Regions from separate parts of the Streptomyces sp. NPDC018263 genome, predicted to be linked through region 1. Evidence: predicted binding sites of a transcription regulator. Region 1 holds the regulator's gene; the other holds the start of a gene.
What was found. The regulator HspR, encoded in region 1, represses chaperone genes until heat shock. The targets are predictions, from matches to a motif close to TTGAGNNNNNNNNNCTCAA.
Positions count from the first base shown of each region.

Region 2: the regulator HspR is predicted to act here: its motif matches at 4,984-5,002, upstream of lon (endopeptidase La).

Region 1 is NZ_JBVHFA010000003.1:235,924-250,719, reverse strand. Features, by position in the region: gene ACZ3HQ_RS10270 (YIP1 family protein) at 1-279, opposite strand, end outside; gene ACZ3HQ_RS10265 (antibiotic biosynthesis monooxygenase family protein) at 459-785, shown strand; gene ACZ3HQ_RS10260 ((Fe-S)-binding protein) at 868-3,150, opposite strand; gene dnaK (molecular chaperone DnaK) at 3,435-5,276, shown strand; gene grpE (nucleotide exchange factor GrpE) at 5,273-5,923, shown strand; gene dnaJ (molecular chaperone DnaJ) at 5,969-7,150, shown strand; gene ACZ3HQ_RS10240 (heat shock protein transcriptional repressor HspR) at 7,156-7,614, shown strand; gene ACZ3HQ_RS10235 (sugar ABC transporter substrate-binding protein) at 7,926-9,032, shown strand; gene ACZ3HQ_RS10230 (helix-turn-helix transcriptional regulator) at 9,252-10,292, shown strand; gene ACZ3HQ_RS10225 (helix-turn-helix transcriptional regulator) at 10,276-11,289, opposite strand; gene ACZ3HQ_RS10220 (Rieske (2Fe-2S) protein) at 11,612-11,947, shown strand; gene ACZ3HQ_RS10215 (pyridoxamine 5'-phosphate oxidase family protein) at 12,087-12,500, opposite strand; gene clpB (ATP-dependent chaperone ClpB) at 12,616-14,796, shown strand, end outside.
Region 2 is NZ_JBVHFA010000001.1:368,010-382,805, reverse strand. Features, by position in the region: gene ACZ3HQ_RS01740 (multifunctional oxoglutarate decarboxylase/oxoglutarate dehydrogenase thiamine pyrophosphate-binding subunit/dihydrolipoyllysine-residue succinyltransferase subunit) at 1-1,939, opposite strand, end outside; gene ACZ3HQ_RS01735 (sensor histidine kinase) at 2,254-3,366, opposite strand; gene ACZ3HQ_RS01730 (response regulator transcription factor) at 3,363-4,103, opposite strand; gene ACZ3HQ_RS01725 (spermine/spermidine synthase domain-containing protein) at 4,212-4,898, opposite strand; gene lon (endopeptidase La) at 5,025-7,454, shown strand; gene ACZ3HQ_RS01715 (lysozyme) at 7,518-8,345, opposite strand; gene ACZ3HQ_RS01710 (MarR family winged helix-turn-helix transcriptional regulator) at 8,582-9,073, shown strand; gene ACZ3HQ_RS01705 (hypothetical protein) at 9,093-9,881, opposite strand; gene ACZ3HQ_RS01700 (sensor histidine kinase) at 10,263-13,037, shown strand; gene ACZ3HQ_RS01695 (roadblock/LC7 domain-containing protein) at 13,034-13,534, shown strand; gene ACZ3HQ_RS01690 (DUF742 domain-containing protein) at 13,531-13,953, shown strand; gene ACZ3HQ_RS01685 (GTP-binding protein) at 13,934-14,590, shown strand; gene ACZ3HQ_RS01680 (styrene monooxygenase/indole monooxygenase family protein) at 14,621-14,796, shown strand, end outside.

The sequences.
Region 1 (14,796 bases):
GGTGTGGCCCGGCTGGTTCGCCGCGTACGGGTCGTGCCCGCCGTGGCCCGCGGGACCGGGGTCGCCGAAGTACTCCGGGCCGTCGTTCACCGGTCCCGGGTACCCGTACTGGTTCCCCTGCGGGTGCCCCGGACGGCCCTGCGGGTAGCCGTAGCCGGGCCCCCGCTGCCCGTGGTGCGGGGCCTGGCCGCCGTACGCCGGGCCCTGGGGCGCGTGCGCCTGCTGTCCTTGTGCGGTGCGGTTGTCCCGGTCCCCGCGTCCCATCCTGAATCCAGCCACCCGTCGAACGTACCTGCTCCCGACGGCCCGTGTGCCGGGCCCGGGGGGTCGGGCCCGGCATTGCGGCCATCCTGTGACATCCCCTAAGGGACCGTCAGGGGGAAGACCGGGGGTGGCCGGGGGCGGCCGGAGGTTTGGGTGAAGACGCGAACGTAAGACGGTGGGGGCAGGATGGGGGCATGAGCGTAGTGAAGATCAATGTGCTGACCGTTCCCGACGAGCAGCGGGAGGTGCTGGAGAAGCGGTTCGCCTCGCGGGCGCACACGGTGGAGAGCTCGGACGGGTTCGAGTGGTTCGAGCTGCTGCGGCCGGTGGAGGGCACCGACCAGTACCTCGTCTACACCCGCTGGCGCGACGAGGCGGCCTTCCAGGCGTGGATGGAGGGCCCCATGAAGGCCGCCCACCAGGGCACCGGCGGCGGTGAGGGCGGCGAGAAGCAGCGGCCCGCCGCGGCCGGCTCCACCCTGTGGTCCTTCGAGGTCGTCCAGCAGGCGTCCCCGAAGTAACCCCCGGCGCGACCCCCTACGGGTACGACGGCGCCCCCCGGTCTCGTGGACCAGGGGGCGCCGTCGTGTGCGAAGCGGTGCGCTACTTGACCGGCTCGGGCTCCGGCTCGGTGGCGGGCTCGTCCTCGTCCGCCGGGTCCGCCGGGGTGCGGACGGAGTCCAGCAGGAGCTGGGCCACGTCCACGACCTGGATGGACTCCTTCGCCTTGCCGTCGTTCTTCTTGCCGTTGACCGAGTCGGTCAGCATGACCAGGCAGAACGGGCAGGCGGTGGAGACGATGTCGGGGTTGAGGGAGAGGGCCTCGTCGACGCGCTCGTTGTTGATGCGCTTGCCGATCCGCTCCTCCATCCACATCCGCGCGCCACCGGCGCCACAGCAGAAGCCGCGCTCCTTGTGGCGGTGCATCTCCTCGTTCCGCAGACCCGGGACCTTGCCGATGATCTCGCGCGGAGGCGTGTAGATCTTGTTGTGCCGGCCCAGGTAGCAGGGGTCGTGGTACGTGATGATGCCCTCGACCGGGGTGACGGGGATCAGCTTGCCCTCGTCCACCAGGTGCTGGAGCAACTGGGTGTGGTGGATGACCTCGTAGTCGCCGCCGAGCTGCGGGTACTCGTTGCCGAGTGTGTTGAGGCAGTGCGGGCAGGTGGCGACGATCTTCTTGGCCGACTTCGGCTTCGCCGACTCCGGGATCACCTTGCCGTCGTCGTCCATCTCCTCGCCGAACGCGGCGTTGAGGGACATGACGTTCTCCATGCCGAGCTCCTGGAACAGGGGCTCGTTGCCGAGACGGCGGGCGGAGTCACCGGTGCACTTCTCGTCGCCGCCCATGATGGCGAACTTGACGCCCGCGATGTGCAGCAGCTCGGCGAACGCCTTGGTCGTCTTCTTGGCGCGGTCCTCCAGGGCACCGGCGCAGCCGACCCAGTAGAGGTACTCGACCTCGGACAGGTCCTCGATGTCCTTGCCGACGACCGGGACCTCGAAGTCGACCTCCTTGGTCCACTCCAGCCGCTGCTTCTTGGCCAGGCCCCAGGGGTTGCCCTTCTTCTCCAGGTTCTTGAGCATCGTGCCCGCCTCGGACGGGAACGCGGACTCGATCATCACCTGGTAGCGGCGCATGTCGACGATGTGGTCGACGTGCTCGATGTCCACCGGGCACTGCTCGACACAGGCGCCGCAGGTGGTGCAGGACCACAGCACGTCCGGGTCGATGACGCCGTTCTCCTCGGCGGTGCCGATCAGCGGGCGCTCGGCCTCGGCCAGCGCGGCCGCGGGCACGTTCGCGAGCTGCTCCGCGGACGCCTTCTCGTCGCCCTCCATGGTCTTGCCGCCACCCGCGAGCAGGTAGGGCGCCTTGGCGTGGGCGTGGTCCCGCAGCGACATGATCAGCAGCTTCGGGGAGAGCGGCTTGCCGGTGTTCCACGCGGGGCACTGCGACTGGCAGCGGCCGCACTCGGTGCAGGTGGAGAAGTCCAGCAGGCCCTTCCAGGAGAACTGCTCGACCTGGGAGACACCGAAGACGTCGTCCTCACCGGGGTCGGTGAAGTCGATCGGCTTGCCGCCGGAGGTCATCGGCTGGAGCGCGCCGAGGGCGACGCCGCCGTCCGCGTCCCGCTTGAACCAGATGTTCGGGAACGCCAGGAAGCGGTGCCAGGCCACACCCATGTTGGTGTTGAGCGAGACCACGATCATCCAGATGAACGAGGTCCCGATCTTGATCATGGCGACCAGGTAGACCAGGTTCTGCAGCGTGGTGACGCTGAGCGCCTTGAAGGCGAGGACCAGCGGGTACGAGGCGAAGTAGGCCGCCTCGTAGTGGTCCACGTGGTGCAGGGCGCCCTCGAGGCCGCGCAGGGTGTAGATCGCCAGGCCGATGGTGAGGATGACGTACTCGACGAAGTACGCCTGGCCGGCCTTGGAACCGGCGAAGCGGGACTTGCGGCCCGGGCGGCTGGGCAGGCTCAGCAGCCGGATGACCATCAGCACGGCGATGCCGAGCACGGTCATCACACCGATGAACTCGATGTACAGCTCGAAGGGCAGGAAGTCGCCGATGAAGGGCAGCGTCCAGTCGGCCTTGAAGAGCTGGCCGAACGCCTGGGCCAGGGTCGGCGGCAGCGTCAGGAAGCCCACGGCCACGAACCAGTGGGCCACACCGACGATGCCCCACTTGTTCATCCGGGTGTGGCCGAGGAACTCCCGCACCAGCGTCACGCTGCGCTGGTACGGGTTGTCGGTCCGGGTACCGGCGGGGACGGGCTGGCCCAGCTTGAAGTACCGGACGAACTGTCCGATGGCCCGGGCGAGCAGCGCGACACCGACCACGGTCAGGACCAGCGACACGATGATCGCGGCGAGTTGCATGAGGGGCTCCTGAGGCGGCCTCGAAATTACTAAGCGGTAACTTATGCAGTCCGTCTGAGACTACCCCCATCCTCCTGCGCGATGCAGCACGGCGCGGGGTGAGATGGGTCGCTGAGGGTTGCCTTCGCCGGGACGGGGGAACCCGCGGACGGTCGGGCCCGGCGCCGCCTTGCATATAAGCGCCATATAAGAGTTGAGTCCGGTCGGCTCATGTCTGTTGACCCAGTGCGATCCGAGTGGCACACTTGAGCCAGTCCCACTCAAGTCCTCTGGAGGAATCAACCATGGCACGTGCGGTCGGCATCGACCTGGGCACGACTAACTCCGTCGTCAGCGTTCTGGAGGGCGGCGAGCCCACCGTCATCACCAACGCCGAGGGTGCCCGGACCACGCCGTCCGTCGTCGCCTTCGCGAAGAACGGTGAGGTGCTCGTCGGCGAGGTCGCCAAGCGCCAGGCGGTCACGAACGTGGACCGGACCATCCGCTCGGTGAAGCGCCACATGGGCACCGACTGGAAGATCCAGCTCGACGGGAAGGACTTCAACCCGCAGCAGATCTCCGCGTTCATTCTGCAGAAGCTGAAGCGCGACGCCGAGTCCTACCTGGGCGAGAAGGTGACCGACGCGGTCATCACCGTCCCGGCGTACTTCAACGACTCCGAGCGTCAGGCGACCAAGGAGGCCGGTGAGATCGCGGGTCTGAACGTCCTGCGCATCGTCAACGAGCCGACCGCCGCCGCCCTCGCGTACGGCCTCGACAAGGACGACCAGACCATCCTGGTCTTCGACCTCGGTGGCGGCACCTTCGACGTGTCGCTGCTGGAGATCGGTGACGGCGTCGTCGAGGTGAAGGCCACCAACGGTGACAACCACCTCGGTGGTGACGACTGGGACCAGCGCGTCGTCGACTACCTGGTCCAGCAGTTCAAGGCCGGCCACGGCGTGGACCTCGCCAAGGACAAGATGGCCCTCCAGCGCCTCCGCGAGGCCGCCGAGAAGGCCAAGATCGAGCTGTCCTCCTCCACGGAGACCTCGATCAACCTGCCCTACATCACGGCGTCCGCCGAGGGCCCGCTGCACCTGGACGAGAAGCTCACCCGCGCCCAGTTCCAGCAGCTCACCGCCGACCTCCTGGAGCGCTGCAAGACGCCGTTCCACAACGTCATCAAGGACGCGGGCATCCAGCTCGGCGAGATCGACCACGTGGTCCTCGTCGGCGGTTCGACCCGTATGCCGGCCGTCGCCGAGCTGGTCAAGGAACTGACCGGCGGCAACGAGGCCAACAAGGGCGTCAACCCGGACGAGGTCGTCGCCATCGGCGCGGCCCTCCAGGCCGGTGTCCTCAAGGGCGAGGTCAAGGACGTCCTGCTCCTCGACGTCACCCCGCTGTCCCTCGGTATCGAGACCAAGGGCGGCATCATGACCAAGCTGATCGAGCGGAACACGACGATCCCGACCAAGCGGTCCGAGATCTTCACCACCGCCGAGGACAACCAGCCCTCCGTGCAGATCCAGGTCTACCAGGGCGAGCGCGAGATCGCGGCGTACAACAAGAAGCTCGGGATGTTCGAGCTGACCGGTCTGCCGCCGGCCCCGCGCGGTGTCCCGCAGATCGAGGTCGCCTTCGACATCGACGCCAACGGCATCATGCACGTGACCGCGAAGGACCTGGGCACGGGCAAGGAGCAGAAGATGACCGTCACCGGTGGCTCCTCGCTGCCGAAGGACGAGGTCGACCGCATGCGCCAGGAGGCCGAGAAGTACGCGGAGGAGGACCACGCCCGCCGCGAGGCCGCCGAGACCCGCAACCAGGGCGAGCAGCTCGTCTACCAGACCGAGAAGTTCCTCAAGGACAACGAGGACAAGGTCCCGGGCGAGATCAAGACCGAGGTCGAGGAGGCTGTCACCGAGCTGAAGGAGAAGCTCAAGGGTGAGGACAGCGCCGAGATCCGTACCGCCACCGAGAAGGTCGCGGCCGTCTCGCAGAAGCTCGGCCAGGCCATGTACGCCGACGCCCAGGGCGCCCAGGCCGCCGGCGGTCCGTCCGCCGACGCCGGTGAGGCCAAGGACGACGACGTCGTGGACGCCGAGATCGTCGACGACGAGCGCAAGGACGGTGCCGCGTGACGGAGGAGACCCCGGGCTTCGAGGAGAAGCCCGACGTCCCCTCCGGCGCGAACCCCGACGACGCCGAGCCGAAGGCCGCCTCCGAGAAGGGGGCGGCCCCGGCGGGGGACGCAAGTGCGGACGCCGGTCTGGTGGCGCAGTTGGACCAGGTGCGGACGGCGCTCGGTGAGCGCACGGCCGACCTCCAGCGGCTCCAGGCCGAGTACCAGAACTACCGCCGCCGCGTCGAGCGCGACCGCGTCGCGGTCAAGGAGGTCGCCATCGCGAACCTCCTGACCGAGCTGCTGCCCGTGCTGGACGACATCGGCCGCGCGCGGGAGCACGGCGAACTGCTCGGCGGCTTCAAGTCGGTCGCCGAGTCGCTGGAGACCGTGGCGGCCAAGATGGGCCTCATGCAGTTCGGCAAGGAGGGCGAGCCCTTCGACCCGACGATCCACGAAGCCCTGATGCACTCCTACGCGCCCGACGTCACCGAGACGACGTGCGTGGCCATCCTCCAGCCCGGTTACCGCATCGGTGAGCGCACCATCCGCCCCGCGCGGGTGGCCGTCGCCGAGCCGCAGCCCGGCGCGCAGACCGTCAAGGCGGAGGAGGCCGAGGAGAGCGCGGCCGACGACAAGGAGAACGGTGGCCCGGAGGAGGGCTGACGTAATCACGGAAATCATGCAGGTCCGGAAGGAGGGACGTCGGGGATGAGTACCAAGGACTTCATCGAGAAGGACTTCTACAAGGTCCTCGGCGTCCCCAAGGACGCCACCGAGGCCGAGATCAAGAAGGCGTACCGGAAGCTCGCCCGCGAGTTCCACCCGGACGCCAACAAGGGCAACACCCGCGCAGAGGAGCGCTTCAAGGAGATCTCCGAGGCGAACGACGTCCTCGGTGACCCCAAGAAGCGCAAGGAGTACGACGACGCGCGGGCCCTGTTCGGCAACGGCGGATTCCGGCCGGGGCCGGGTGCGGGCGGCGGTCAGTTCAACTTCGACCTCGGCGACCTCTTCGGGGGCGCCGGCGGTGCGGGCGGCGCGCAGAGCGGCGGCTTCGGCGGCGGGCTCGGCGATGTCTTCGGCGGTCTGTTCAACCGGGGCGGCCCGGGTACCACCCGTACCCAGCCGCGCCGGGGGCAGGACGTCGACACCGAGGTGACGCTCAGCTTCACCGAGGCGATCGAGGGCGCGACCGTACCGCTCAGGATGACCTCCCAGGCGCCCTGCAAGGCGTGTTCGGGCACCGGCGACAAGAACGGCACGCCGCGCGTGTGCCCGACCTGCGTCGGCACCGGACAGGTCGCGCGGGGCTCCGGCGGCGGCTTCTCGCTCACCGACCCGTGCCCCGACTGCAAGGGCCGCGGCCTGATCGCGGAGCACCCCTGCGCCGACTGCGGCGGCAGCGGCCGGGCCAAGTCCTCGCGCACCATGCAGGTCCGCATCCCGGCGGGTGTCACCGACGGGCAGCGCATCCGGCTGCGCGGCAAGGGCGCGCCCGGCGAGCGCGGCGGTCCGGCGGGCGATCTGTACGTCACCGTCCACGTGGGCGAGCACAAGGTGTTCGGCCGCAAGGGCGACAACCTCACCGTCACCGTGCCGGTCACCTTCACCGAGGCGGCGCTCGGCGGCGAGGTGCGGGTGCCCACCCTCGGCGGGTCCCCGGTCACCCTGAAGCTGCCGCCCGGCACGCCCAACGGCCGCACCATGCGGGCGCGGGGCAAGGGCGCGGCGCGCAAGGACGGCAGTCACGGCGATCTGCTGATCACCGTGGAGGTGAGTGTCCCGAAGGACCTCTCGGGGAAGGCTCGTGACGCGCTGGAGGCGTATCGCGAGGCGACCGCGGACGAGGACCCGCGGGCGGAGCTGTTCGAGGCCGCGAAGGGAGAATGAGCCCGATGGACACACCAGGTCGTCGGCGCAACCCGTACGAGCTGACCGAGGAGACCCCGGTCTACGTCATCTCGGTCGCCGCGCAGCTCTCCGGACTCCATCCGCAGACGCTCCGGCAGTACGACCGCCTCGGTCTGGTCTCCCCGGACCGCACGGCCGGGCGCGGGCGGCGTTATTCGGCCCGTGACATCGAACTGCTCCGCCAGGTGCAGCAGTTGTCGCAGGACGAGGGCATCAACCTGGCCGGCATCAAGCGCATCATCGAACTGGAGAACCACGTCGCGGCGCTCCAGTCCCGTGTCGCGGAGCTGGAGTCGGCCCTCGACGGCGCGGCGGCGACGATGCGTCAGCGCGAGGCCGCCGTGCACGCCTCCTACCGGCGCGACCTGGTCCCGTACCAGGAGGTCCAGCAGACCAGCGCGCTGGTGGTGTGGCGGCCGAAGCGGCAGCAGTCCGCGGACTGAGCGACGTAACCGGCGAGCACCTTCGAAAGAGCCGGGAGGCTTGAGCCTCCCGGCTCTTTCGGGTTTTCACACCGTGGCTGACTTCATTCGCCCGTGTGTACGTAACACGCGGTTCGCACGGGGAGGTTGTGAAGGGTGTTTACAGCGGGTTGCGCAAGGTTCCGCCAGGTCTTCACCGGCTGAACGCAGCGTGGTGTTGCCATCTCGTTAAGTTGTTTTGCTTGACGCCGTGGGGCGCCTCCAAGTTGTCTTTTCAGACACCCGGGTCGCACGCAGCACCCCGTCGGAACGCACCTGAAGTGAGCCCTCGAATGCGCCGTATCGCCCTGTCCGTGGCCGTCTCCACGATGGTCCTCCCGCTCGCCGGCTGTGGCGTCCTGAACGCGGCGGGAGACGACGCGAGCGCGAGCCCGACCATGGGCGACCAGGTCACCGTCGGCCTGCTGCTGCCGGAGAAGGCGAACACCCGCTACGACAAGTTCGACTACCCCATCATCAAGAGCAAGGTGGCCGAACTGACCCACGGCAAGGGCAAGGTCGAGTACGCCAACGCCGACGCGGACGCCGGTCAGCAGGCCGAGCAGATGCAGCGGATGATCGACGAGAAGGTCAACGTCATCCTGCTGGACGCCGTCGACGCGCACGCGATCGCGCCGGCCGTGAAGAAGGCCAAGGACGCGGGCATCCCGGTCATCGCCTACGACCGGCTGGCCGAGGGCCCGATCCAGGCGTACATCTCCTTCGACAACGAGCTGGTCGGCGAGGTGCAGGGCCGTTCCCTGCTGGAGCGGCTGGGTTCGGGCGCCGGGCTCTCCGACAAGATCGTGATGATGAACGGTTCGCCGACCGACCCCAACGCCAAGCAGTTCAAGGAGGGTGCGCTCTCCGAGCTGACCGGCAAGGTGACGATCGCGGAGAGCTTCGACACCAAGGAGTGGAAGCCGGAGAACGCCGAGGCCAACATGACCGAGGCGATAGGCCGGATCGGCAAGGACAACATCGCCGCCGTCTACGCCGCCAACGACGGCATGGCGGGCGGCGTCATCAAGGCCCTGAAGAACGCGGGCGTCACCAGCCTGCCCCCGATCACCGGCCAGGACGCCGAACTGGACGCCGTACAGCGCATCCTGGCGGGCCAGCAGTACATGAGCGTCTACAAGTCCTACCCGGACGAGGCCGAGGCCGCCGCCCAGATGGCCGTCGCCAAGGTGCAGGGCAAGGACATCCAGTTCGACGCCCTCACCCAGGACCGCGTCGACAGCCCCACCGACAAGCAGATCCCGGCCAAGCTGGTCCAGGTGACCGCGCTGACCAAGAGCAAGATCAAGGACACGGTCGTCGAGGACGGCATCTACACCGTCGACCAGATCTGCACCGCCTCCTACAAGTCGGCCTGCGCGGCCGTGGGCCTGCGCTGACGCGCGGACGCGCGGCCGGGGAGCGGCCCGGAGACAGGTGAGGGAGGCGGCCCCGGTGACGGCGGGGCCGCCTCCCTTTTCGTCGGCCGCCCGGCCCCCGGCGATCCGGGCATACCGGTGTTTCGCGGTGCCCGGGGCAGGAGGAGCCGTGTTGCGGAGGCGGGCGGCGCCCCGCATAGTTGCGCTGCGAAGTGGCGGCGACCGGGGGTGGAATGGGCGATGGCCGGGCACGCGACGGAGGAGCATCCCCACGGTGCCGACCGGCTGTGCGGGCAGGGGGACCGCGTGTACTCCCGTGCCGTGCGCCGGGGCCGGGTGCCCCGCGCGGACGCGGAGCCGGTGCCCTGCCTGCTGGAGCTGGCCCTGCTGCACCCCGACCCCGACGACATGGACTGGCTGGTCCCCACCTCCCCGCAGGAGGTGATGACCCGGCTGCTGCGCGGGGTCTACGACGAGGTCACCGAGAGCCGGCGCCGGATGGGCTCGGCGGTCGCCGCGTTCGACTGGTACGCCGGGCTCGGCCGTCAACTGCCCGCTATCGGCGCACCGGGTGAGGGCTCCGCGATCCGGGTGCTGGACGGGCTCACCCGTATCCAGGCCGCGATGGACGAGGCCACCGAGCGGTGTGCCACCGAGGTGCTCACCGTGCAGCCCGGCGGCATCCGGCGCGAGGCCGAGCTGACCGAGGGGCTGCACCGGGCGCTCGAACTGCGCGCCCGGGGTGTCCGGATGCGCGACCTGTACACCCATGTCGCCCGGCACGGCCAGGGGTTGCTCAACTACCTGGAGCTGATGGGCGACGCGGTGGAGGCCCGCACGCTGGACGAGGTCATCGACCGGCTCATCCTCTTCGACCGCACGGTCGCCTTCATCCCCGCCAACACCGACCGCACCATGGCCCTGGAGCTGCGCCACCCGGCGCTGGTGGAGTACCTGGTGACGGTCTTCGAGCGGCTGTGGCGGCTGGCCATCCCGCTCACCGCCCCGCTGCCCGACACCGGCATCGAGGGCATCTCGCACCGCGAACGCGCCATCGCCGCGCTGCTCGCCGAGGGCCACCAGGACGCGGTGATCGCCGAGCGGCTCGGGATCAGCGTGCGCACCTGTCGCGCGCACATCGCCCGGCTCTCGGAGACCCTGGGCGCGACCAGCCGTACCCAACTCGGCGTCCGCATCGCCCAGGTGGGGCTGGACGGCCCCTCGCACGGACCGGCGTCCGCGCCCGCCGGCGCGCGGACCCGCCCTAGTCCGCTTCCTTGAGCATCCCGGAGCGGGCGATCAGATAGCCGAGCTGGGCCCGGCTGCCGCTGCCCAGCGCGGTGGCGAGCTTGGCGATGTGGGCGCGGCAGGTGCGGACGTTCATGCCGAGGCGGCGCGCGATGGCCTCGTCGACATGCCCCTCCACCAGGAGCTTGGCGATGGAGTGCTGGATGTCGGTGATGCCGTCCGGAGCGGTCTCGTACGGCGTGCCGGCGCTCAGCGGGACCGCGCGGCTCCACATGAACTCGAAGACCTTGACCAGGTAGCGCACCAGGCCGGGGTGGCGCAGCTCCAGGGCGACCTGGCGGTCCTCGCGGACCGGGATGAAGGCCACCGTCTCGTCGCAGATGATCAGCCGCTCGACCAGTTCGTCGATGGTGCGGTACTCGGCCTTGCCGTCGGTGAAGCGGTCCACGTAGGCGAGCCGGTCGGCGCTGTAGCGGGCGGTGTGCTGGTACAGGGTGCGGATGCGCACCCCGCGCTCGATCAGCGGGCGGTCGCGGTCCAGCGCCTCCAGGAGGCGGTTCTCGGGGCTGCGGCGGCCGCCTGGCTGCACGGTGAGCACCTCGGTGCGGCACTGGCCGGTGGCGAGGTCCAGGGCCGCGTTGATGCGGTCCAGGCCCTCCAGGACGGTGATGGCGTGCGTCGGGGCGTCCTCGCGCGCGCTCAGCGTCATGAAGGGTTCGAAGATCTCGGAGAGCACGATGGACCGGCGCCGCCGCTCCGCGATCTCCCGCTCGATCGGGGTCAGCCGCTGGGCCAGCGCGACGGCCGGCGCCACGGGCCGCAGCCAGCCGGGATCGTCGGGGTCGGGGTGGAGCAGGGCGAACTCCATCAGGCACGGAGCCGCCTCGGCGTCCGCGCGCGGGATACGGCCGGTGCGCAGGGCGCTCGCGTAGAGGCGGTTTCCTTCCGCGCACATCTCTGTCACCGCGTGGGGATGTGTCGCCTCTGTCCCGTTTGTTGCCAAATCTCCACCCCCCAGGGTCCTGAACATGCAGGAACATGATGCACCGATCGTGTGGCGATGATGTGCCTGAATGAGCCATCGTCTAACTCGACGGGGGAAGAGGGGACTTTCAAGTGAGGACGAAGCCGACCATGCGTAACAGAATGCTTCGCTCGGCGCTTGTTGCCGCTCTCTCCGCCGTTGCGGCCGTCGGAACACTGGCGGGCCTCTCCGGTGCGACGAGCGCGCACTCGCCGGGTGACCGGGGGGCCGCGACAGCGGCGGGCGTTCAGGACACCCGGTGGGACACCACGCCGGCGGACACGAGGTGGGACGTCGCCCCGCTCGACACGCGGTGGGACTGATCACCATGACCACGCCTCCCGACGACCGCTCCTTCCGTCGTGAGATGGCCACCGCCTACCGCTCCGGCTGGCACTTCATCGACCTGGTCACCGCCATCCCCCACAGCGGCGACTCGTTGATGGTGACGGTGTTCGGCGAGCCGGTGGTGGTCACCCGTGACGAGGACGAGGACGTACGGGCGTACCGCTGCCTGCGCAAGCCGCGCGGCGCGCCGCAGCCGGTGCGGTGTGCCGTCCGGTACGGCATGATCTTCGTCAATCTGGACCAGCGGGACCACCGTCTCGCGGAGCCCGAGGTCGCCGACCTCAGGACCACAACTGCCACCCCCCGCAGTGCCTGACGCGATTCCCCCGTCGTAAAAGATCGCCTCAGGTACTTCCCCCCGCAGCGGCGTCACCGTGACCTGAACACGGTGACGCCGCTGCAGTTTCTGCGCATATTTCGGGGTTTCGGTACTCCGGCCACGTGGCCGGAACTCTTCAGCCGTGCCCGAGCGCGCGTTCCACCTCGATCTCCAGGGCGACCCGAAGCGGGTTCTCGCGCGGCTCGCGGCCGTACCGCTCGGTGAAGCGCCGTTCCGCCTCCGCGACCGCCTCCCGGTCCTCGCGCACCCGCGCCCGCCCCTCCAGCGTGGCCCAGCGCCGGCCGTCCACCTGGCACACCGCCACCCGCGCCCCCTCGGCCCCGGCCGCGCGCACCAGCGCCGCCTTGGTGCTGGTGCCGCTGGTGATGACACGGGCGATGCCCGCCTCGGGGTCCCAGGTCACGCACACCGGCACGACGTGCGGGCTGCCGTCCGGGCGCAGGGTGGTGAGCGTGCTCAGGTGCCGCTCCCGCCAGAAGGCGACGTACGAATCATCCGGTGCGTCCAGGTCCACGGAGTATGAGGGCATGGCCGAAACCTAGCCAATCCAAGGTTCCCGGCGCTTAATTGAGCGCACCCGACTCAAGTTTGTGTACACTGGTTAAGTCATCAGTGGAGTAGTGGCGGAAGGGGAGAACACGCACGTGGACGCCGAGCTGACCAACAGGAGCCGGGACGCGATCAACGCCGCAAGCCAGCGGGCCGTGACGGAGGGGCACCCCGACCTGACGCCCGCTCACCTGTTGCTGGCGCTGCTCGCGGGCCAGGACAACGAGAACATCACCGACCTGCTCGCCGCCGTCGGCGCCGACCCGGCCGCCGTGCGCGCCGGGGCCGAGCGCGCGCTCGCCTCGCTGCCCAGCGTGACCGGCTCCACCGTCGCGCCCCCGCAGCCCAGCCGGGAGCTGCTCGCCGTCCTCGCGGACGCCGACGAGCGCGCCGGGGACCTCGGGGACGACTACCTCTCCACCGAACACCTGCTGACCGGTCTCGCCGCGAAGGGCGGCGCCGCCGGGGACGTGCTCCGTGAGCAGGGAGCCACCGCCAAGAAGCTGCAAGACGCCTTTCAGAAGGCCAGAGGAGGACGCCGCGTGACCACTGCCGACCCCGAGGGTCAGTACAAGGCCCTGGAGAAGTTCGGCACCGACTTCACGGCCGCCGCCCGCGAGGGCCGCCTCGACCCGGTCATCGGCCGGGACCAGGAGATCCGCCGGGTCGTGCAGGTGCTGAGCCGCCGCACCAAGAACAACCCCGTCCTCATCGGTGAGCCGGGCGTCGGCAAGACCGCCGTGGTCGAGGGGCTGGCCCAGCGCATCGTCAAGGGCGACGTGCCGGAGTCCCTGAAGGACAAGCGGCTGGTCTCGCTGGACCTCGGCGCGATGGTCGCGGGCGCCAAGTACCGCGGTGAGTTCGAGGAGCGGCTCAAGGCCGTGCTCTCGGAGATCAAGGACTCCGACGGGCAGGTCATCACCTTCATCGACGAGCTGCACACCGTCGTCGGCGCGGGCGCCGGGGGCGACTCCGCGATGGACGCGGGCAACATGCTCAAGCCGATGCTGGCCCGCGGTGAGCTGCGCATGGTCGGCGCGACCACGCTGGACGAGTACCGCGAGCGGATCGAGAAGGACCCGGCGCTGGAGCGGCGCTTCCAGCAGGTGCTGGTCGCCGAGCCGAGCGTCGAGGACACCATCGCGATCCTGCGCGGTCTGAAGGGGCGGTACGAGGCGCACCACAAGGTGCAGATCGCGGACAGCGCGCTGGTGGCCGCCGCGACCCTGTCCGACCGGTACATCACCTCCCGCTTCCTGCCCGACAAGGCGATCGACCTCGTGGACGAGGCCGCGTCCCGGCTGCGCATGGAGATCGACTCCTCACCCGTCGAGATCGACGAGCTCCAGCGCGGGGTCGACCGGCTCCGCATGGAGGAGCTGGCGATCGGCAAGGAGACCGACCCGGCCTCCCGCGAGCGCCTGGAGCGGCTGCGCCGCGACCTCGCCGACAAGGAGGAGGAGCTGCGCGGGCTCACCGCCCGCTGGGAGAAGGAGAAGCAGTCCCTCAACCGCGTCGGGGAGCTGAAGGAGCGCCTGGACGACCTGCGCGGCCAGGCCGAACGCGCCCAGCGCGACGGCGACTTCGACACCGCCTCCAAGCTGCTGTACGGGCAGATCCCCGAGCTGGAGAAGGAGCTGGAGGCCGCCTCCGAGGCCGAGGAGGAGGCCGCGCGGGACACCATGGTCAAGGAGGAGGTCGGCTCCGACGACATCGCGGACGTCGTCGCCGCCTGGACCGGCATCCCGGCCGGCCGCCTGCTGGAGGGCGAGACGCAGAAGCTGCTGCGCATGGAGGACGAGCTGGGCAAGCGGCTCATCGGCCAGAGCGAGGCCGTGCAGGCCGTGTCCGACGCGGTGCGTCGCTCGCGCGCCGGGGTCGCGGACCCCGACCGGCCCACCGGCTCCTTCCTGTTCCTCGGCCCGACCGGCGTCGGCAAGACCGAACTGGCCAAGGCGCTCGCGGACTTCCTCTTCGACGACGAGCGGGCGATGATCCGCATCGACATGTCGGAGTACGGCGAGAAGCACAGCGTCGCCCGCCTGGTCGGCGCGCCTCCCGGCTACGTCGGATACGAGGAGGGCGGCCAGCTCACCGAGGCCGTGCGGCGCCGTCCGTACAGCGTGGTGCTGCTGGACGAGGTGGAGAAGGCGCACCCCGAGGTCTTCGACATCCTGCTCCAGGTGCTGGACGACGGTCGGCTGACCGACGGTCAGGGCCGCACCGTCGACTTCCGCAACACCATCCTGGTGCTCACCTCCAACCTGGGCAGCCAG
Region 2 (14,796 bases), on a different contig from region 1:
CGCCCAGGTGGTACTTCACGTCACCGGAGCCGTGCATCGACTTCGGGTCGAGGTTGCCCTCGAACTCCCGGAAGATCTGCGCGTACGACTTGCCGACGATGTTGGCGAGCACGTTCAGCCGGCCGCGGTGGGCCATGCCGATGACGACCTCGTCCAGGCGCGACTCGGCGGCCGAGTCGATGACCGCGTCCAGCAGCGGGATGACGGACTCGCCGCCCTCCAGCGAGAACCGCTTCTGGCCGACGTACTTGGTCTGCAGGAACGTCTCGAACGCCTCGGCGGCGTTCAGGCGGCGCAGGATGCGCAACTGCTCCTCGCGCTCCGGCTTGGAGTGCGGGCGCTCGACGCGGTCCTGGATCCACTTGCGCTGCTTGGGGTCCTGGATGTGCATGAACTCGATGCCGGTGGTGCGGCAGTACGAGTCGCGCAGCACGCCCAGGATGTCGCGCAGCTTCATCATCGACTTGCCGGCGAAGCCGCCGACGGCGAACTCGCGCTCCAGGTCCCACAGGGTGAGCCCGTGCTCGGTGATGTCCAGGTCGGGGTGCTTGCGCTGCTGGTACTCCAGCGGGTCGGTGTCGGCCATGACGTGGCCGCGGACCCGGTAGGAGTGGATCAGCTCGAAGACACGGGCGGCCTTGGTGACGTCGTCGTCGTGGCTGGCGTCGATGTCCTTGAGCCAGCGGACCGGCTCGTAGGGGATGCGCAGCGCCTCGAAGATGTCGTCGTAGAAGCCGTTCTCGCCGAGGAGCAGGTTGGCGACCTGGCGCAGGAACTCGCCGGAGGCGGCGCCCTGGATGACCCGGTGGTCGTAGGTCGACGTGAGCGTCATGACCTTGGAGACGCCGAGCTTGTTCAGGGTGTCCTGGCTGGTGCCCTGGAACTCCGCCGGGTAGTCCATGGAGCCGACGCCCATGATCACGGACTGGCCGGGCATCAGGCGCGGCACGGAGTGGACGGTGCCGAGGCCGCCGGGGTTGGTCAGGGAGACCGTGACGCCGGTGAAGTCGTCCATCGTGAGCTTGCCCTCGCGGGCGCGGCGGACGATGTCCTCGTAGGCCTGCCAGAACTCGAAGAAGTTCAGCGTCTCGGCCTTCTTGATGGCCGCGACGACGAGCTGGCGGTCGCCGTTGGGCTTCACCAGGTCGATGGCCAGGCCGAGGTTCACGTGCGGCGGCTTGACCAGGGTCGGCTTGCCGTCCTTCTCGCCGAACGAGTAGTTCATCGCCGGCATGGCCTTGATGGCCTGCACCATGGCGAACCCGATGAGGTGCGTGAAGGAGATCTTCCCGCCGCGGGCGCGCTTGAGGTGGTTGTTGATGACGATGCGGTTGTCGAACAGCAGCTTCACCGGGACCGCGCGCACCGAGGTGGCGGTCGGCAGCTCCAGCGAGGCGTTCATGTTCTTCACCACGGCCGCGGACGGACCGCGCAGCGTCACGTACTCGGGGCCCTCGGGGGCCTCGGTGGCGGGCGCGGCGGCGGCCTTCGGCTTCGCCGCGGGCGCCGCGGCCGGCTTCGCCGGGGCCTGGGCGGCCGGGGCGGCCTTCGCGGCAGGGGCCTGCGCCGGAGCCTGGGCCGGCGCGGCCGGGGCCTGCGCGGGCTTGGCGGCCGGGGCCGGCTGGGCCGGTGCCTGGGCGGGCGCGGCGGCCTGAGCCGGGGCGGCCTGGGCCGGGGCGGCCTGGGCCGGGGGAGCGGTGGGGGTGGTGCCCGCGGCCCCCGCGGCCGCGGTACCCGCCGGAGCCGAGGCGGCGGGCGCCCCCGGCTTGTAATCGGCGAAGAAGTCCCACCAGGCACGGTCTACCGAATTCGGGTCCTGGAGGTACTGCTGATAGATCTCGTCGACGAGCCACTCGTTCGGGCCGAACGCCGCGGCGGCGTTCTTCCCGGCTTGGTCGTCGGTGGAGACGTTCGAGTTACTGGGGGACTGTGGCGACACGGCGGTAACCGCCCTCTTCCGCTTCACAAGGTGATGGACAGCGGGAATAAAGGCTACGCCTCCAAGAGCGGGAAGGTCAGGTCGGGCCCGTTCATCGTCGTGCAAGTCACATCGGGAACCGCGTTTCGGGCCGCGAAATGGCGGGAAACAAGCGGGGTTCCGGATACGGAAGGGGCGTTGCGGGCACGCCTGACAGGGGCCCTGAGCGTCCTCGCTCCGCGCATCGCGCCGGCCCGTGCCTGATCACACGTGTCCGCCTGGACGAACGATTGTGATCTTGATCATCCGACTGAATCCCAAGCGGGCCGGGCGCGTCAACTCGACGCCGGAACCGCTCCCGGAAGGGTGACGATGATCCGGCAGCCCCGCTCGGATTCGGCCACACCGATCCGGCCGCCGTGCAGATCCACCGCCCAGCGGGCGATGGCGAGCCCCAGACCGGTGCCGCCGTCGCTGCCCGGACCGTGCGGGCGGCTGACCGCGCCCCGGTTGAACCGCTCGAACACGCGGTGCCACTCCGAGCGCGGGATGCCCGGACCCTCGTCCAGCACCTCCAGCTCCAGCGACTCCGGACGCGCGCCGCGCCGGGCCTTCACCGTGACCCGGCCGTGCGGCGGGCTGTGCTTGACCGCGTTGTCTATGAGGTTCGCCACGACCTGGTGGATGCGCTCGGGGTCGGCGTGCGCGGTCAGCTCAGGCGGGGACACGTCCAGGTGCAGATGCACATCGGTACGGGTGTGGCTGCCGGAGCCGGAGGCGATGCCGGCGCGCGCGGAGGCGACCATGTTGGCCTCCTTGAGCACGCCGGACAGGTACGGCCACACCTCGAAGCGGCGGGCCTTCAGCGGGACCACGCCGTTGTCGAGGCGGGAGAGGTCCAGCAGGGTCTCCACCAGCCTGCCCAGCCGGTCGGTCTGGCGCAGCGCGGTGCGCATGGTCTCCGGGTCGGCCTCGGTGACGCCGTCGACGATGTTCTCCAGCACCGCGCGCAGGCCCGCGATGGGGGTGCGCAGCTCGTGCGAGACGTTCGCCACCAGCTCCTTGCGCTGGAGGTCCTGGGCCTCCAGCTCGTCCGCCATCACGTTGATCGTGACGGCGAGGTCGCCGAGTTCGTCGCGGCGGCCCTCGCTCACCCGGCGCGTGTAGTCGCCGTGCGAGATGGAGCGGGCCACCGCGTTCATCTCGTCCAGCGGCGCGGTGAGCGAGTGCGCCACGAACTGGGTGATCAGCAGCGTGGCGATCATGGAGAAGACCGTGATGAAGCGCAGCTCGGTCTTGGTGTGCACCGCGATCATGGAGAGACCGGTGGTGATCAGCACCGAGATGACGACCAGCGCGCCCAGCTTGGTCTTGATCGAGAACGGGCGTACGCCGCCCCAGGGTCCGCCCCCGGAGCGCCGGCGCCCCGCTTCCCGTCCGAGACTCACGGCGTCGGCGTCTCCAGCGCGTAACCGACCCCGTGCACCGTGCGGATGCGCTCGGCGCCGATCTTCCGGCGCAGGGCCTTGATGTGGCTGTCCACCGTCCGGGTGCCGGAGGCGTCCGCCCAGTCCCAGACCTCGGCGAGCAGTTGCTCGCGGGAGAGCACCGCGCGCGGGGTGTTGGCCAGGCACACCAGCAGGTCGAACTCGGTGGGCGTCAGATGGACGTCGTCCGACTTCACGCGCACCCGGCGCTGGGCGTGGTCGATCTCCAGCTCGCCGAGCCGGAGTATGCCGGAGCGGGGGGTGGTCGCGGCGAGCGCGGCACGCTCCATGCGGCGCAGCAGGACGTGCACGCGCGCGGCCAGCTCCCGCATGGAGAACGGCTTGGTCATGTAGTCGTCGGCGCCGACCCCGAGGCCGACCAGCATGTCGGTCTCGTCGTCGCGCGCGGTGAGCATCATGACCGGCACCGGGCGGGACGCCTGCACGCGGCGGCAGACCTCCAGGCCGTCGAAGCCGGGCAGCATGATGTCGAGGATCAGCAGGTCGGGCTGCCATGCCTCGGCCGTGTCGACCGCCGAGGGACCGTCACCGGCGGTCTGCACGAGGAATCCCTCGGCGCGGAGCCGGGCCGCGATGGCGTCGACGATCGTGGGGTCGTCCTCGACGACCAGTACCCGGCGCTGCGCGCCCTGTGACGTCGTCGCCGCACCGGTCTGGGAGGTGTGTGTCTGCTCCATCGCCCGCCCCTGTTGCTTTCCGGAATCCGTGGGGTGATCCCATGACTGCGATTGACGCTTGAATGATCCGCGTCACGCTGCACATTACGGGGACACGCCGGGCCGTCGCTATCCAGGTCGGACGGCGAGATGGACCACGTCGGGAACGCCACGGGCAACGGGGACCTCTTCGGTACGCACCTGTCGGAACCCGGCATTCCGCAAGGTTCCTTCAAATTCCGGAGAGGGCTGCGCGGACCACGTGGCAAGGACCCCGTCGGGCCTCAACACCCTTGCGCACGCGGCGAGTCCGCTGGGTGTGTACAGCCCTTCGTTGCCCTCCGTGACGGTCCAGCCGGGTCCGTTGTCGATGTCGAGGCACACCGCGTCGAACGTGTCGGAAGTCTCATTGACGTAGGCGACGAGATCCGCCTCCACGACGCGCGTGCGCGGGTCGGCCAGCGCGTCGGCGGAGATCTCGGCCAGCGGGCCGGTGCGGTGCCAGTCGATGACGGCGCTCTCGCGCTCCACCACGGTGATGCGTCCCCAGCGGGGGTCGGCTGCCGCGTGCGCCAGCGAGAAGCCGACGCCGAGCCCGCCGATCAGCACCTCCGGCGCCGGGCGGTCGTCCAGCGCGTCCCGCGCCGCGTCCACCAGCAGCCGCTCCGAGCGGCCGTCGGAGGTGTCCATCAGGAAGCACCCGTTGGCGATGATCTGGAGCAGCGCCCCGCTGCGGCGCAGCGCCACCTCCCCGTACGGTCCCTCGCGCCGGTCCAGGACCACCGGTTCCCCGGCGCTGTCGTGCGTGGCAGTCATGCCGACATCCTGCCCCGGCCGGGCGCGGGATTTTCGTTCGCCGAGAGCGAACGATGTTCGGGGAACATTCAACCGCTCAGGAGCATTGAGTCAGTGTTACTCAAGTTGACTGCCGAAGGGGAGATCATGGCTGCTGAGTCGGGTGAGTCCATGGAGGTCACGCTCGTTCTGCCCGTGCTGCCGCTCGACGGCGAGGTCGTGCTGCCCGGCATGGTCGTGCCGCTGGATCTGAGCGACGCCGAGATCCGGGCCGCCGTGGAGGCCGCCCAGTCCGCCGCGCGCGCCGAGTCCGGCAAGCCCAGGGTGCTGCTGGTCCCGCGCATCGACGGCACGTACGCGAAGACCGGTGTGCTCGGCACCGTCGAGCAGGTCGGCAGACTCGCCGACGGCGACCCCGGCGCCCTGGTCAAGGGCCGCCACCGGGTGCGCATCGGCGCGGGCACCACCGGTCCCGGCGCCGCGCTGTGGGTCGAGGGCGCCCGGGTCGAGGAGACCGTGCCCGACCCGCTGCCCGGCCAGGTGACCGACCTGGTCAAGGAGTACAAGGCGCTGGCCACCACCTGGCTGCGCAAGCGCGGCGCCTGGCAGGTCGTGGACCGGGTCCAGGCCATCGACGACGTCTCCGCGCTCGCCGACAACTCCGGTTACTCGCCGTTCCTCACCACCGACCAGAAGACCGAGCTGCTGGAGACCACCGACCCGGTGGCCCGCCTGAAGCTCGCCGCCCAGCAGCTCCGCGACCACCTCGCCGAGCAGGACGTGGCGGAGACCATCGCCAAGGACGTCCAGGAGGGCGTCGACAAGCAGCAGCGCGAGTTCCTGCTGCGCCGCCAGCTCGAAGCGGTCCGCAAGGAGCTGCGCGAGCTGAACGGCGACGGCCCGGACGCGGCCGAGGAGTCCGACGACTACCGCGCCCGCGTGGAGGCCGCCGACCTGCCCGAGCGCGTCCGAGAGGCCGCGCTCAAGGAAGTGGAGAAGCTGGAGCGCTCCTCCGACCAGTCCCCGGAGGGCTCCTGGATTCGCACCTGGCTGGACACCGTCCTGGAGATGCCGTGGAACGAGCGGACCGAGGACGCGTACGACATCCAGGGCGCCAAGGAGATCCTGGACGCCGAGCACGCCGGTCTGGACGACGTGAAGGCGCGCATCACCGAGTACCTCGCGGTGCGCAAGCGGCGCGGTGAGCGCGGCCTCGGCGTGATCGGCGGACGGCGCGGCGGTGCCGTGCTGGCGCTGGTCGGCCCGCCCGGTGTGGGCAAGACCAGCCTGGGCGAGTCCGTCGCGCACGCCATGGGGCGCAAGTTCGTCCGCGTCGCGCTCGGCGGTGTCCGCGACGAGGCGGAGATCCGGGGCCACCGGCGCACCTACGTCGGTGCGCAGCCCGGCCGTATCGTCCGCGCGGTCAAGGAGGCCGGGTCGATGAACCCGGTCGTGCTGCTCGACGAGATCGACAAGGTCGGCTCGGACTTCCGGGGCGACCCGGCCGCCGCCCTGCTCGAAGTGCTGGACCCGGCGCAGAACCACACCTTCCGGGACCACTACCTGGAGGTCGAACTCGACCTGTCCGACGTGGTCTTCCTCGCCACCGCCAACGTCCTGGAGGCGATCCCGGAGGCGCTGGCCGACCGGATGGAGATCGTCCGCCTCGACGGCTACACCGAGGACGAGAAGGTCGTCATCGCCCGCGACCACCTGCTCCCGCGCCAGTTGGAGCGGGCCGGTCTCACCGGTGACGAGGTCACCCTGGAGGAGGGCGCGCTGCGCAAGCTCGCCGGGGAGTACACCCGCGAGGCGGGCGTGCGCACCCTGGAGCGGACCGTGGCCCGGCTGCTGCGCAAGGTCGCGGCCCAGCACGAACTGGGTGAGCGGGAACTGCCGTTCACCGTCCGCGAGGAGGACCTGCGCGCTCTGGTGGGCCGTCCGCACCACGTGCCCGAGTCCGCGCAGGACCCGGCCGAGCGCCGTACCGCCGTCCCCGGTGTGGCGACCGGGCTCGCGGTCACCGGCGCCGGCGGCGACGTGCTGTACGTCGAGGCGTCGCTCGCCGACCCGGAGACGGGCGCCGCGGGGCTGACCCTGACCGGTCAGCTCGGTGACGTGATGAAGGAGTCGGCGCAGATCGCGCTGAGCTTCCTGCGCAGCCGGGGCGCCGAGCTGGAGCTGCCGGTGGCCGACCTGAAGGACCGGGGTGTGCACATCCACTTCCCGGCGGGCGCGGTCCCCAAGGACGGCCCGAGCGCGGGCATCACCATGACCACCGCGCTGGCCTCCCTGCTCTCCGGCCGGCTGGTCCGCACGGACGTGGCGATGACCGGCGAGGTCTCGCTGACCGGGCGGGTGCTGCCGATCGGCGGGGTGAAGCAGAAGCTGCTCGCCGCGCACCGCGCCGGGGTGACCACCGTGATCATCCCCAAGCGCAACGAGGCCGACCTGGACGACGTCCCGGCCGAGGTGCTGGAGAAGCTCGACGTGCACGCGGTGACCGACGTCCGCCAGGTGCTGGAGCTGGCCCTGGCGCCCGCCTCCACCGCGGCGGAGGTGCCGGTCGCGGCCTGAACGGGGCGAAGGCCCGAGCCCCCCGAAGGAAGGGGGACTCGGGCCTTTCGCGTACGCGGTGCCTTATCCGTTGGCCAGCGCCTGCACCCGGTCCAGGGCGCCGTTGAACTTGTCGTGGTCGCCGACCGTCGGGCCGGAGGAGGTGTACTGCCACATCGTCTGCACGCCCCAGCCCGCCGGCAGCGTGCCCGGCGCGGTGGCGTACCGGGCGATCCACAGCGGGTTGACCGCGCCGAAGGCGGCGCTGTTGCCCGTGCACTGGGTCCACCAACTGGTGGCCGTGTAGATCACGGCGTCGCGACCGGTGCGCGCCCGGTATGTGTTGAGGAAGTCCGCGATCCAGCTCACCATCGAGGCGGCCGACTTGCCGTAGCAGGCGTCGCCGTACGGATTCCACTCGATGTCCAGCGTGCCCGGCAGCGTCCGCCCGTCCCGCGACCAGCCGCCGCCGTGGTCCACGAAGTAGTTCGCCTGCGTCGCGCCGCTCGTGGTGTCCGGGGTGGCGAAGTGGTACGCGCCCCGGATCATGCCCACGTTGTACGAGCCGTTGTACTGCTGGGCGAAGTACGGGTTGGTGTAGTAAGTGCCCTCCGTGGCCTTGGTGTAGGCCCAGCGGACTCCGCTGTTCCACAGGGTGGCCCAGTCGACGTTGCCCTGGTGGCCGGAGACGTCGACGCCCTCGGTCTGGGTGACCCTGGTGCCGGCCGGGGTGCCGGAGCGGCCGTCGTGGGAGAGGACGCCGATGCCGAGGTAGGCGTCGCCGCGGTGGGGCGCGGCCTGGGCGGGGGCGGCGCAGAGGAGACCGAGGACGAGGCTGAGCGCGCCGAGCAGGGCCGTGACCAGGACGGCGGACGGGCGCGGGCGGGCGGGACCGGGTCTGTGCACGGGCATGGCGTGGCCTTTCGGGGTGAAAGTGGGGGGCGAAAGGGGAGGGGCGATGACCGACGAGCCTGTGGCGCCGGGCCGCCGCGAGGGGCCCGCCCAAGAAGCTACGCACGTAGATACGGGGGTGGGAAGGGGGTCCGGATGCCGCCGTTGGTCTACGCCTGCGAAATACTGACGGAGCTGCGGCGATGACGGGGTCCGGCAGAAAATTTCAGACGGCGAAACCGGGCAGGGGTACTGAGGTGCACGAGGACGGGAACAACGGTACGGGCGAGGACACCGCACCCGTGGCGCCGCGCTGTGTCGACCAGGAATTCCTGGCACTGGAGCGGGAACTGACCGTGCTGCTGCGGCGGGCGCGGGCCAACCAGGGCGAGATGGCCCGCGAGGTCCACCCCGACCTGGAACCGGCCGCGTACGGGCTGCTGATCCGGCTCGACGAGCAGGGCGGCCAGCGGGCCACCGACCTGGCCGCCTACATCGGCGTCGGCAAGGCCACCATGTCCCGCCAGTTGCGCGCCCTGGAGGACCTCGGCCTGATCGCCCGCGAGCCCGATCCGGCCGACGGCCGCGCCTGGCTGGTCACCCTCACCGGCGAGGGCCGGGGCCGGGTGGGCCGGGTCAGAGAGGCCCGCCGTGCCCGCTACGTCAGCCAGCTCGCCCACTGGGACCGCCGTGAGGTCGCCGAACTCGCCCGGCTGCTGCACGAGTTGAACGGCATCGCGGAGAAGTAGCGGTTCACCCGGCGGGCCCTCACAGCTCCACGTGGACGGCCGTCGCGTCGTCGTGCGTCTTGCTGCGGCCCAGGAACGCCCGCTCCTCGCGGTCCGCCAGCTCCAGCTCGCGCACCCGGTCCACCAGCGCGCGGGTGCCCTCCTTGGCGACCAGGTCGAACAGGGCCGTCCAGTCGCCCTCGTGGAACTTCTCCGTCCAGCGGGCCGCGCCGTCGGTCAGCGCGACCAGTGAGCGCACCTCGGCGCGCGGCACCGAGCCGGTGACCGCGTACCGGACCACCTCGGGGTCGGCGGCGGCCGTGAAGAAGCCGCCCTCCTTGTTGCGCAGCTCGGCGTCCACCCGTTCCGCGCTCGCCAGCGCCCCGCGCGGCAGCCTGGCCAGCCGGTCGTCCAGCACCGGGGTCACCGTGCCGTCCGGGGCGCGCAGCAGCAGTGCGGAGTCCGAGAGCACCAGGTACTCGACCGTCTCCGCCGACCAGCGGACCAGCACCACCGTCGCCTGGGGCGTACGCGGGTGAGAAAGGTCACAGGTGGTCAGATGGGCCTTCGATGTTTGGGTGATCGCCCGGCCGAGAATCTCCGGCAGCGTCAGATCTCGGTGGGAAACGGTCAGTTCGGTCAGTGCGCCGCCCAGCCGGGCGGTGAACCACGGCACCGGGTGCGAGCAGCCCGGCGGATACGGGGGCGGGGTCACTCCGTCCAGCAAGATCACGCAACCGCCCTGACCGCAGGCGGGTAGGCAGACCCCCGCGAAGTCCTCGTTGGGCCGGTCGGCGGTGCCGGGTTCCGAGACGAGATCAGTACGCACCCCGCCAGTCTGCACGAACCCTTCACGCGCGGGGGCAATGGCCTTCGCGCGCACCCGGATCGGCGCCACCGCGCAGCTCAGACGCCGGAATTGGCGGCAATTGGCACGGTCCGGGAATGCGTGGCGGCGAATATTGCCAAAGCCTGCCCCCCGCGTCCAACCGGCCCGCCGCGCAAGGGTGTCCGGCGCGCCGTCACGACTTGCCCGCCAACTCCCCTCCGATGTTCACTCCTTCGGGTGGCGGGTCAGGTGATGCGCGGCCACTGCCCACCGGCGCTGGGAGGGTCGGAAACCACGAACCGGGTGTACGCACCACTTGGCACCGAGACGACGGGGCGCCGCCCGGCCCTTCCGTAGACGAGTTCAGGATTGCGAGCACCGGTGCAGAAGAAGCGGCCTCGGCGCACAGGCAGGCAGACGGCCCCCCAGGGGACCGCCGAGCAGAACCCCGTGGGCGCTGGACGCCCCACCCATGTGCGCAACCGGCTCATCGTCGCCGTGGCCGTGGTGGCCGCCGCCATAGCCGCGGCAGGCGCCCCCGCCCTGCTCACCGCCTCCGGGGACCTCCATGAGTCCCAGAAGCTGGTGACCCTGGCGGACGAGACGCAGGACGCCCTCGCGCTCGCCCACTCACTGGCCGACGAGCGCGACGAGGTCACCTCCTACGTGGCCGCCGGACGCCCCAGGACCAAGGCGCCCTCCGAGCAGCGCGGCACCCGCGTCGACCGCCAGGTCGAGGACCTGCGCGCGGACACCGACCTGCCGTCCCGGCTGCGCACCGCGCTGGACGGCATCGCCACCGTCCGCCGCGCCGCCCTGACCGGCAAGACCGACGCGCTCAGCACCCACCAGGCGTACTCGGCCACCATCACCGAGCTGCACCGGCTCGCCGAGGAGCTGGCCGACCGGACGCCCCCGCGCGCCGGCTCCGGCGCCTACGCGCTCGCCGGGCTCGACACCGCCGTCCAGCAGTCCGCCGCCGCGCGCGGCCTGCTGCTGGCCGCGCTGAGCGTGCCCGCCACCTCCCGCACCTCGATCAGCCCGGTCACCGGGCTGCCCGTCACCACCAGTGGCGGCTCCGAGGCGGACACCAGGCGCCGGGACGCGCTCACCACCGCCGCCCAGCGGGCCCGGCTGCGCGCCGACGCCGGCCTCGCCACCTTCCGCGAGACCGCGCCCAAGGCGGCCGTCACCTCCTACGACTCCACGGTCACCGGCCCGGAGGTCAACTCCGCCGACAAGTACCTGGACTTCCTCACCGCCCAGCCCACCTTCGGCGACCGGCAGCTCGCCGTCAGCGCCAAGAAGCTGGACGCCGCGCTCTCCGCCCGCGTCGACCTGATGCGCGGCGCCGAGTCCGCCCTCTACGAGCGCCAGGGGCAGAACCTCGCCACCCTGCGGGACGACGACGTCACCGCCCTGGAGATCCGCGTCGCGGTCCTCGGCGCCCTGATGCTCCTCGCCGTCGGCGTCGCCACCGCCATGGCCCGCACCCTGACCCGCCCGCTCTCCGTGCTGCGCCGGGGCTCGGCCCGCCTGGCCGGCGCCGAGGACCCCGCCGGACAGGAGCCGATCGCCTTCACCGGGCGCAACGACGAGTTCGCCCAGGTCGTCCGCTCCGTGAACGCCCTGCACGCGCACGCCGTCGCCCTGCACGAGCGGGTCGCCACCCTGGAGGCCGACCGCAAGCACCTGGTCGGCCAGCGCCAGAAGATGGCCGACGCCCGCGAGGAGCTGCGCGCCGAACTCAGCGACTCCAGCGCCCAGTTGGAGCGGTTGCGGGAGAGCATCGGCGGCACCTTCGTCAACCTCGCGCTGCGCACCCTCGGCCTGGTCGAGCGCCAGCTCTCCGTCATCGAGGGGCTGGAGGAGCGCGAGCAGGACCCGGAGCGCCTGGCCACCCTGTTCAAGCTGGACCACTTCGCCACCGTCATGCGGCGCCACAGCGAGAACCTCCTGGTCCTCTCCGGCACCGAGCACATCCAGCCCGCCCACGGGCCGGTCCCGCTGGTCGACGTGGTCCGCGCGGCCGTAAGCGAGATCGAGCGGTACGAGCGCGTCCGGATCGCCGCGCTGCCCCCGCACGCCCACGTGGCCGGCTTCGCCGCCGACGACCTCTCCCACCTGCTGGCCGAACTGATGGAGAACGCCAGCTCGTTCTCCCCGCCCGACCTGCCCGTCGAGATCTCCGCCTGGCTGCTGGAGTCCGGCGAGGTCATGCTGTCGGTGCAGGACGAGGGCATCGGCATGGCCGCCGATCGCATGGAGCGGCTCAACGGCCGCCTCGCCGACTTCGACCCCGAGTCGCCGTACGAGCAGGAGGGCGAGGACGGCCTCGGCCTCGGGCTGTACGTCGTCGCCCGGCTCGCCCACCGGCACGGCATCCGGGTGCAGTTGCGCGAACAGAAGCAGGGCGGGGTCGCCGCAGTGGTCGTACTGCCGCAGTCGCTGCTCGCGGAGACCCCGGCCGCCGCCGTCCCGCACCACGCCACCCGCACCGCCGGCACGCAGAGCTTCTCGCTGCCCGGCGCCGACGCCGAGGCCAACTCCAACGTGCTGCGCGGCCGCCCCAAGGGCGCCGACCCGCTCGTCGCCCTCGCCGAGAAGGCCGTGGCGGACAGCGAGAGCGCCGGGAAGACCGACGCCGCCGACCCGGTGATCCCGCGTCAGGCCACCCGCGAGCTGCCGCCCGAGCCGGTGCCCGCCGCGCCGCCGGAGTCGGCCCCCGAGACCACGATGGAGCTGCTGCTCCCGCCGGCCGCCCCCACCGACGGGAACACGGCCGCCACCCCTGAGGCCGCCACCCCCGCGCCCGCCGCTACGGCGGACGTCGCCCCCGGGCACGCCGCCCCCCTCCCCGCCGAGGCCACGCACGACCGCGCCCCGGACGAGACGGAGGAGAAGCTGACGAGCAAGGGCCTGCCCAAGCGCACCCCGAAGATCACCGCGCCCGAGGCCCCGGTCCGCCCGCGCGCCACTGGCGTCGACGCCGAGGCCCTGCGCCGCAGGCTCGGCGGCTTCCGCCAGGGCGCGCAGGCCGGGTACCGGGACGTCGAAGCGGAGATCGCCGAGCACACGGCGCAGAACCAGCGGCCCGCCACCAGCGCAGAAGCCGAAGAGTCCACGGGGGGACACGCCGAGGAGGCAAGCAGTTGACCACGCCCAGTACCTACGGACTGAGCAGTGAAGCCCGCAACCTGCATTGGCTGCTGACCAACCTGGTCGAGGAAGTACCCGGAATCCAGTCGGTCGCGGTCGTCTCCTCCGACGGCCTGCTCCTGCTGTCGTCCGACCCGAACCGCGCCGAGGCGGACCGGCAGAACCGGCCGGTCACCAAGGGCCCCCGCGGCTCGGCCGCCGACCTCGCCACCATCGTCTCCGGCATCGGCAGCCTCACCGTGGGCGCCGCCAAGCTGATGGACTACGGCTCGGTCAAGCACACCATGGTCGCCATGGACGAGGGCAGCCTCTTCGTCATGTCGATCAGCGACGGCTCGCTGCTCGGCGTGCACGGCTCCGCCGAGTGCGACATGAGCGTGATCGCGTACCACATGGCGCTCTTCGTCGGCCGGGCCGGGCATGTGCTCACCCCGGAAGTCCGCAGCGAGCTGCGGAAATCCATGGAGTCCGAACCGAGCGGGAGCGTCCGATGAGCGCCATCGCCAAGAAGACGCAGCTCCCCACGCGTGGCGGCGACCGCAAGGCCGCCCGGGTGCGCCCCTACTCGCTCACCGGCGGCCGCACCCGCTTCGGCCACGTCCTCCTGGTGGAGACGTTCGTGGCCAGCACCGCGGCGCTCGACGCCCCGGAGGAGCGCAGGGAACTGGAGAACGGCCCCGCTCCGCGCGTGATGCCGGAGATGGTCGCCATCGTCGAACTGTGCCGCCGTATGCGCACGGTGGCCGAGATCGCCGCGCTGCTGAGAATGCCGCTCGGCGTGGTCCGGGTGCTCCTCAGCGACCTCGCGGACCAGGGAAAGATCCGTGTTTACGGCACCGGGACCGGTCACGGCACCGGCCGTCCGGACCGCGCGCTGCTGGAAAGGGTGCTGAGTGGACTCCGCCGTCTCTGACGCGACCGCCCCCGTCGGGAACGCTCCCCTCGTCGACAGGCCGGCCGAGCCCGTCGAGGAACTGAAGTCCTGGCAGCAGGACCGCAGCCGGGCACCCGTCGCCACGAAGATCGTGGTGGCGGGCGGCTTCGGCGTCGGCAAGACCACCCTGGTCACCGCGGTCTCGGAGATCACCCCGCTCCAGACCGAGGCGCTGATGACCCAGGCGAGCGAGGAGACCGACGACCTCACCGCCACGCCGGACAAGACCTCCACGACCGTGGCCATGGACTTCGGCCGCATCACGCTCGACGACGACCTGGTGCTCTACCTGTTCGGCACGCCGGGCCAGCAGCGGTTCTGGTTCATGTGGGACGACCTGGTGCGCGGCGCGATAGGCGCCGTCGTCCTGGCCGACACCCGGCGGCTCAAGGACTGCTTCCCGGCACTGGACTACTTCGAGAGCTGCGGTCTGCCCTACGTGGTCGCGGTCAACCACTTCGACGGCAGCGAGGTGTTCGGGCCGGAGGACGTGCGGGAGGCCCTGACCATACCGGCCCACATCCCTGTCATGATCATGGACGCGCGGCGCCGGATCTCAGCGATCGAGACCCTTCTGGCCCTGGTGGGCCACGCGCTCGACGTAACCCCCGAGTAGCCCGAAGCCCCCCGTAGGAGACACCCCCGCATGCGGAAGATACTCGTCGTCGGAGCCGGCCAGTCCGGTCTCCAGCTCGCCCTCGGCCTCCAGTCGCACGGCTACGAGGTCACCCTGATGTCCAACCGGACGGCGGACGAGATCCGCTCCGGCCGCGTCATGTCGACCCAGTGCATGTTCGACACCGCGCTCCAGCACGAGCGCGA